2 linked regions of the Nitratidesulfovibrio vulgaris str. Hildenborough genome follow. The protein of the gene in region 1 interacts with the protein of each later gene in a pairwise test. Links are inferred from orthologs where the notes say so. Each region holds a gene or a part of one and is shown on either strand. Other genes may lie near its edges.

What was found.
Region 2: the proteins of DVU_RS04195 (region 1) and acpP interact in binary tests that used the Escherichia coli proteins (3 or more experiments, as listed by UniProt). The link is inferred for Nitratidesulfovibrio vulgaris str. Hildenborough from one-to-one orthologs.

The regions. Positions count from the first base shown.
Region 1 is NC_002937.3:974,812-977,956, forward strand. The notes cover bases 255-3,077. They hold DVU_RS04195 (acyl-CoA thioesterase), read right to left. Parts: upstream 1,960-3,077; coding sequence 1,549-1,959; downstream 255-1,548. Other genes in these bases: DVU_RS04180 (ferredoxin-thioredoxin reductase catalytic domain-containing protein), read left to right, coding at 255-268; DVU_RS04185 (hypothetical protein), read right to left, coding at 495-683; DVU_RS04190 (amidohydrolase family protein), read right to left, coding at 710-1,498; mltA (murein transglycosylase A), read left to right, coding at 2,014-3,077. Outside these bases: more of DVU_RS04180, read left to right, coding at 1-254; more of mltA, read left to right, coding at 3,078-3,145.
Region 2 is NC_002937.3:1,295,482-1,298,690, reverse strand. What follows is about bases 112-2,998. They hold acpP (acyl carrier protein), read left to right. Parts: upstream 112-1,383; coding sequence 1,384-1,614; downstream 1,615-2,998. Other genes in these bases: fabF (beta-ketoacyl-ACP synthase II), read left to right, coding at 1,802-2,998; fabG (3-oxoacyl-[acyl-carrier-protein] reductase), read left to right, coding at 584-1,327; DVU_RS05705 (beta-ketoacyl-ACP synthase III), read left to right, coding at 112-499. Also shown: more of DVU_RS05705, read left to right, coding at 1-111; more of fabF, read left to right, coding at 2,999-3,049; glyA (serine hydroxymethyltransferase), read left to right, coding at 3,108-3,209. UniProt on the Escherichia coli protein: Carrier of the growing fatty acid chain in fatty acid biosynthesis.

The sequences.
Region 1 (3,145 bases):
TGCCGACATGGACATGACCATGTCGTTGCTCGAGAATCTCATCGCCACACGTGACAGGTACGGTTACATGGCCTGCCCGTGTCGCCTTGCCAATGGCACCTTCGCGCAGGACAGGGACATCGTCTGTCCCTGCGTGTACCGCGAGGAAGACGTGCGCGAATACGGGGCCTGCTTCTGCGGGCTGTATGTCTCACGCGAATGGAACGAGGGCAAGGTACCGCACGTATTCGTGCCGGAACGTCGGCCTCCGGAGAAAATATTCGGTTGAGGTGCCGCGCCTGCATCGGCCCGGTGTCGCTGTCGCGGCGTGCCTGTGGCGTTTGCGTTGGGGGGCATCCGGCTGTTGTGCACGAGTCCGCCTGCATCTTGTCCGCTGGCGCCTGCCCGCCTGTGCCAGTCCGTGCCAGTCCGTTTTGCCCCCTCCCGTCATGGCCGCCCTGTCTGCATCGTGTCAGCCTGGAGCTTTCGGAGTGCCCGCCCGTGTCTGGCCTTTGTCAACGCGGACGGGCCTTTTCGTCATGGCGCGGGGCGTGGAGGGCGAGTGGTGACCGGATGGTGAGAGCGACCCGCAGGGGCAGGGCGTGACAGGGCACGGCATGTGCTGGAGGCAGAGGCGGCTTGCGCCCCGCAACGGGGATGCCCTGTGGCGTGGTGGCTACGCCCACGCCCGGCGGTTCCCGCATATCCGGCCCCCTCGGCCGCACGGTGGCTATTCCACGTCGAGCAGCGAGGCAGCGTTGGAGAGCAGTTCTTCCATCTCCGCGTCGCAGAAGCCGGTGCGCTGTTGCAGACGGTGGTACTCGTCCGCCGGGTCGTACAGGGGGTAGTCACTGCCGAAGAGGATGCGCTCACGCGGGTGTTTCGCAATGAAACCCTTGAGCGTGGCGTCGTCCATGAATTCCAGCGAGCTCGAGGTGTCCACCCACACCTTTCGTCCCGCCAGCGCATCCAGCGCGTACTCCCACTGCATGAAACCGCCGAAGTGGGCGGCGATGAAGCGGGCTTCGGGGAAGAGGTCGAGCAGGTTCGCAAGCTTGTAGGGGCAGGACGGGTTCTTTTCGGGGGGCAGTCTGTCGCCTATGTGGCACAGGAACACGAAGTCGCGTTGCGCTTCTTCGATGATGGGCAGAAGCCTCGGGTCGTCGAGCCAGAAACCCTGAAACTCGGGGTGCAGCTTGAGTCCCTTCACCCCTGCGGCACGTAGCCTGTCGAGTTGGCTTTGCCAGTCGGTGCAGTCGGGGTGCAGCGTCCCGAAGGGGATGACCTCCGGGTGGCGGCCCAGTTCGACGGCAAAGGCGTTGGCGGGGATGACCTGCGCTTCGGCTGTGGCGGCGCACAGGACGACCACGCGGTCCAGCCCGGCACGGCGCGACCGCAGAAGCAGGTCGTCGAGCAGTCCGTTGCCGACGGGTTCGATGCCGTAGTGGTCTTCCAGCTTGGTGATGACTTTGGAGGCTATCTTCGGATGGAAGGCGTGAGTATGTACGTCGAGGAACATGTTGTGGCGGATTACGGCAGGCGAGTGCTTGCGTCAAGTGTCGCGGGCGGCTACCCCATGAGTTCGCGCAGCCATGCGGGCACGGGTACGGGCCGCCCCTCGCGGTTGACGCAGGCGTGTTGCGTCATGCCGTCGGCAAGCAGCCTTTCACGCCCCTCGTCGCGGATTTCGTAGACGAAGGTCAGGGACGCCCGCCCCCATTCGCTGATGCCTGTCCGTATCCAGACCAGGTCGTCGAAGCGTGCAGGGCTGCGGTATCGGCACCGGGCCTCGCGGACGGGAAGCATGACGCCCCGTTCCTCGACAACGGCGTAGCTCATGCCCCGCGAGCGGATGCACTCGCTGCGGGCGCGTTCGAAGTAGTGCAGGTATTCGGCATAGTAGACGAGACCCATCATGTCGGTCTCGCCATAGGAGACACGATGGGCAAGCCATGTATCATTGACGGGAAAGACAGCCACGAGAATCCTCCTTGCAACGCAGGGGTTCTACTCCATAGCGCAGCATATGGCAAAGTGGCCCTTCAGGGGGGAAAGGTCTTCCGGGGGGGGCTGCGAAAACTGTGGCTGCTGGCTGTGCTGGTCGTGCCGGTCGCGCTGACCGCGCTGACCGGGTGCGCACGGCATGGGGCGCCGCCTGAGGGGACGGTGGTCTCCGTACCCCCGGCGACGGCGGATGAGGCACGTCCTGACGCCACACCCGCCGTACCGTGGGTGGAACTTGAGGGCGACGCCGCACTTGCGGCGGCAGGGTCGCTGGATGCCTCGGGGCAGTCGCTGGCCTCATGGCGCGACATGGCACCGGCCATACGGCAGAGCATCGCCTACCTTGAGCGGAAGGACACGGATGGCGTGGCCCTCGACAGGGGCGGGTTGCGCCTCACATGGGGCGACCTGCTGCGCGGGCAGCGCGTCCTGCTGGAAGTGTTGCCCCGTCTCGACACGGAACCGGGCTTGCTGGCCCGTCACTTCAGGTGGCTGCGCCTCGACCCGCCTGCCGCCTTCACCGGCTATTACGAACCGGTGCTGGATGCCGCACGTAAACCGTCCGGGGCCTTGCGCCAGCCTCTCTACCGTGTGCCCGATGACATGAAGAGCCTCGACCTTGGCCTCTTCAATCCCCGCTACGAGGGAATGCGCGTCACCTACCGCATCGAGGGAGGGCGTGCCGTCCCCTATCACGACCGTGCCGCCATCGACGGACGCGGGGCGCTCAGGGGGCGAGGCTACGAACTGGCGTGGGTCGACCCCGTCGACGCCTTCTTTCTTCAGGTGCAAGGGTCGGGGAGACTGCGTTACGCCGATGGCAGCACGACCCATGTCCTCTATGCGGGGCAGAACGGCAGGCCCTATGTCTCCTTGGGGCGCGTGCTGCGTGAGCGCGGGCACCTGCCTGCCGACGGGGTGAACATGGATGCCATCCGCGCATGGCTTGCCGCCCACCCCGAGCGCGCACAGGAGATGATGAACGCCAACCCCAGCTATGTCTTCTTCCGTCTTGCCAAGGACGGCCCCCTCGGCAGCATGGGGCGACCGCTCATGCCGTGGGTCAGTCTTGCCGTTGACAGGTCGGTGATACCCCTCGGGGCCATCACGGCCTTTGCCGTGGACGTGCCGGGCGGCGGTGGTGCCGGGGCTGCATCGCTGC
Region 2 (3,209 bases), 320 kb from region 1 along the record:
GACCGTGGTCACGGCTGATGTTGACGCGACACAGGGCACTGCCGTGCTTGAAGACAGCATCGTCACCTCCGACGGTTCGTTGGGCGACCTGCTGACCATCGGCGGCGGCACAGCCAACCCCTATGCCATCGGCGACAGCGTCGGCGAGGAGTACTTCGTGCGGATGCAGGGCCGCGACGTGTTCAAGCACGCCGTACGCAGCATGACGCAGGTCTGCAACGACCTGCTTGCCCGCAACGGCTTCACGACCGAAGACGTCGACCTCGTCATTCCGCATCAGGCCAACCTTCGCATCATCGAAGCCGTGGGCGACCGTCTCGGCTTCGCGTCCGAAAAGGTCTTCGTCAACGTCCATGACTTCGGCAACACCAGCGCGGCATCCATTCCGCTGGCACTTGCCGACGCCCGCGCGCAGGGGCGCATCCGCCCCGGCATGAGGGTGCTTCTGACGACCTTCGGTGGCGGCTTCACATGGGGCGCGGCATTGCTGCGTTTCTAGAGGCCCTCTTCGGCAATTGAAGTCGGCACGCCTTTGAGGTATAAGGCGATGCCTTTCGTCAAACCGCAGAATGCAAGGTTTGTGATGAGCGAACTTACCCCCACCGCCATCGTCACCGGCGGGTCGCGTGGCATCGGCAAGGCCGTTGCCGAAACGCTGGCCCGTGCCGGTCTTCAGGTGTTCCTGACCTACGTGAGCAAGCCTGATGAGGCCGAGGCCGTCGCCGCAGGCATCCGCGACGCAGGCGGAAGCGCCACTGCCTTCCGACTCGACGTCTCCGACGCCGCCGCCGTTGCCGCCTTCTTCCAGTCCGAAATCAAGGACAAGGTGCGCCTCGACGTGCTGGTCAACAACGCGGGCATCACCAAGGACGGCCTCATCATGCGCATGAAGGACGAGGATTTCGAACGGGTTCTCGACGTGAACCTGTGCGGCGCCTTCACCTGCCTGCGCGAGGCATCGAAACTGATGACCCGCCAGCGTCTCGGGCGTATCATCAACATCACCTCTGTCGTCGGGCAGATGGGCAACGCCGGGCAGGCCAACTACTGCGCGGCAAAAGCCGGTCTCATCGGGCTCACCAAGTCGGCCGCGAAGGAACTTGCCGCCCGCAACGTCACGGTCAACGCCGTGGCCCCCGGCTTCATCGAAACGGATATGACGGCGGGCCTCCCTGAAGAGGTTCGCAAAGCATATGTCGAGGCCATCCCGCTGCGTCGTCTGGGTTCCGCCCAGGACATCGCGGACGCAGTGGCCTTTCTGGCCTCGGAAAGGGCATCGTACATCACCGGACAGGTTCTCGCCGTCAACGGCGGCATGTACTGCTGATGACACGCGCCTGCCTTACAGACTGAACAACCGAAAACACCGCATTGGAGGGACCCATGTCCGTTGAAGAAAAAGTCAAGAAGATCATCATGGACCAGCTCGGCGTGTCCGCCGAGGAAGTCAAGCCCGAAGCCTCTTTCGTTGAAGACCTCGGCGCAGACTCCCTCGACCTGACTGAACTGATCATGGCCATGGAAGAGGAATTCGGCGTTGAAATCGATGACGACGACGCCCAGAAGATTCTCAAGGTCAAAGACGCCATCGACTACGTCAGCAACAAGCAGTAGTCTTGTCTTCTTCTATGCGACACTGAGCACGGGCGTCTTATGACGGTGTCATAAGACGCTCTTGCGCATTTTTCTCAGGGACGATCGGCGACCGACCCCGCCGGTGCCAACACACCGGAACTGCTGTTCTTTCGCTCAAACGGGCAGGCGGGGCCGATGCGTCCGAAACGCCGAGAGGATCATCCGAATGACCGGAAAGCGCGTTGTGGTGACGGGCCTTGCAGCCCTCACCCCCCTTGGAAATGACATCGAAACCAGCTGGGATAACCTTGTTGCCGGCAAGTCCGGCATCGGGCCCATCACCCGCTTCGACGCCACAGAATACGCCTCGCGTATCGCAGGCGAAGTGAAGGATTTCGATCCTGAGAAGTTCATGCCCGCCAAGCAGGCACGACGCATGGACCGCTTCGTCCAGTTCGCCGTTGCCACCGGCAAGATGCTCGTAGAGCATTCCGGCCTCGTCATCGACGAGAGCAACGCCGACCGCGTGGGCGTGCTTCTGGGCGTGGGGCTTGGTGGTCTCGAGACCATCGAGGTCTTCCACACCAAACTCATGGAGGCAGGCCCCAACAAGGTCTCGCCGTTCATGATCCCCATGCTCATCTCCAACATGGCACCGGGGCAGGTTTCGATATTCACAGGAGCCAGAGGCCCCAACGTGGTCATGACGAGCGCATGCGCGTCTGCCACCCATGCCATCGGCTACGCCTTCAGCGAGATCAAGCTGGGACGTATCGACGCAGCCATCACCGGCGGCGTCGAATCGACCATCACCCCCATGGGTGTCTCGGGCTTCACCGCCCTGAAGGCACTCTCCACCGCGCACAACGACTCGCCCGAGAAGGCGTCACGCCCCTTCGACAAGGAACGTGACGGCTTCGTCCTCGGCGAGGGAAGCGGCATGCTGATGCTCGAATCGCTCGATTCGGCCCTGGCGCGCGGTGCGACCATCTACGCCGAGGTCGTCGGCTTCGGTGCGTCGGGTGACGCCTACCACATGACCGCCCCCCACGAATCAGGGGATGGCATGGCGCTCGCGATGCGCAATGCCGTGAGGGAAGCGGGCATACCTGTGGAAGCCGTCGACCACATCAACGCCCACGCCACCTCGACCCACCTCAACGACCTGTGCGAAACCCGCGCCATCAAGCAGGTCTTCGGTCAGCACGCCTACAACATCGCCATCACGGCCAACAAGTCGATGACGGGCCATCTGCTGGGCGCAGCAGGCGGTTTGGAAAGCGTGTTCACCGTGCTCACCCTGCACAGGGGCATCATTCCCGGCACCATCAACCATGAGACGCCGGACCCCGAGTGCGACCTGAACTACATGACGGAAGGTTCGAAGGAGATGCAGGCCCACTATGCGCTGTGCAACTCGTTCGGCTTCGGCGGCACCAACGCCAGCCTTCTGTTCAAACGGTACGAAGACTAGAGTACAAGGCCGCACGGCTTGCCGTGCGGCCACAACCCTTACTGCGGAGGGCGCACACATGGACGAGTTGCTGCTTCAGGACCCCGAGGTCGGCAAGGCCATCATTCTCGAAATCGAACGTCAGACCGGCAAGCTTGAGCTCATCGCGTCGGAGAACTTC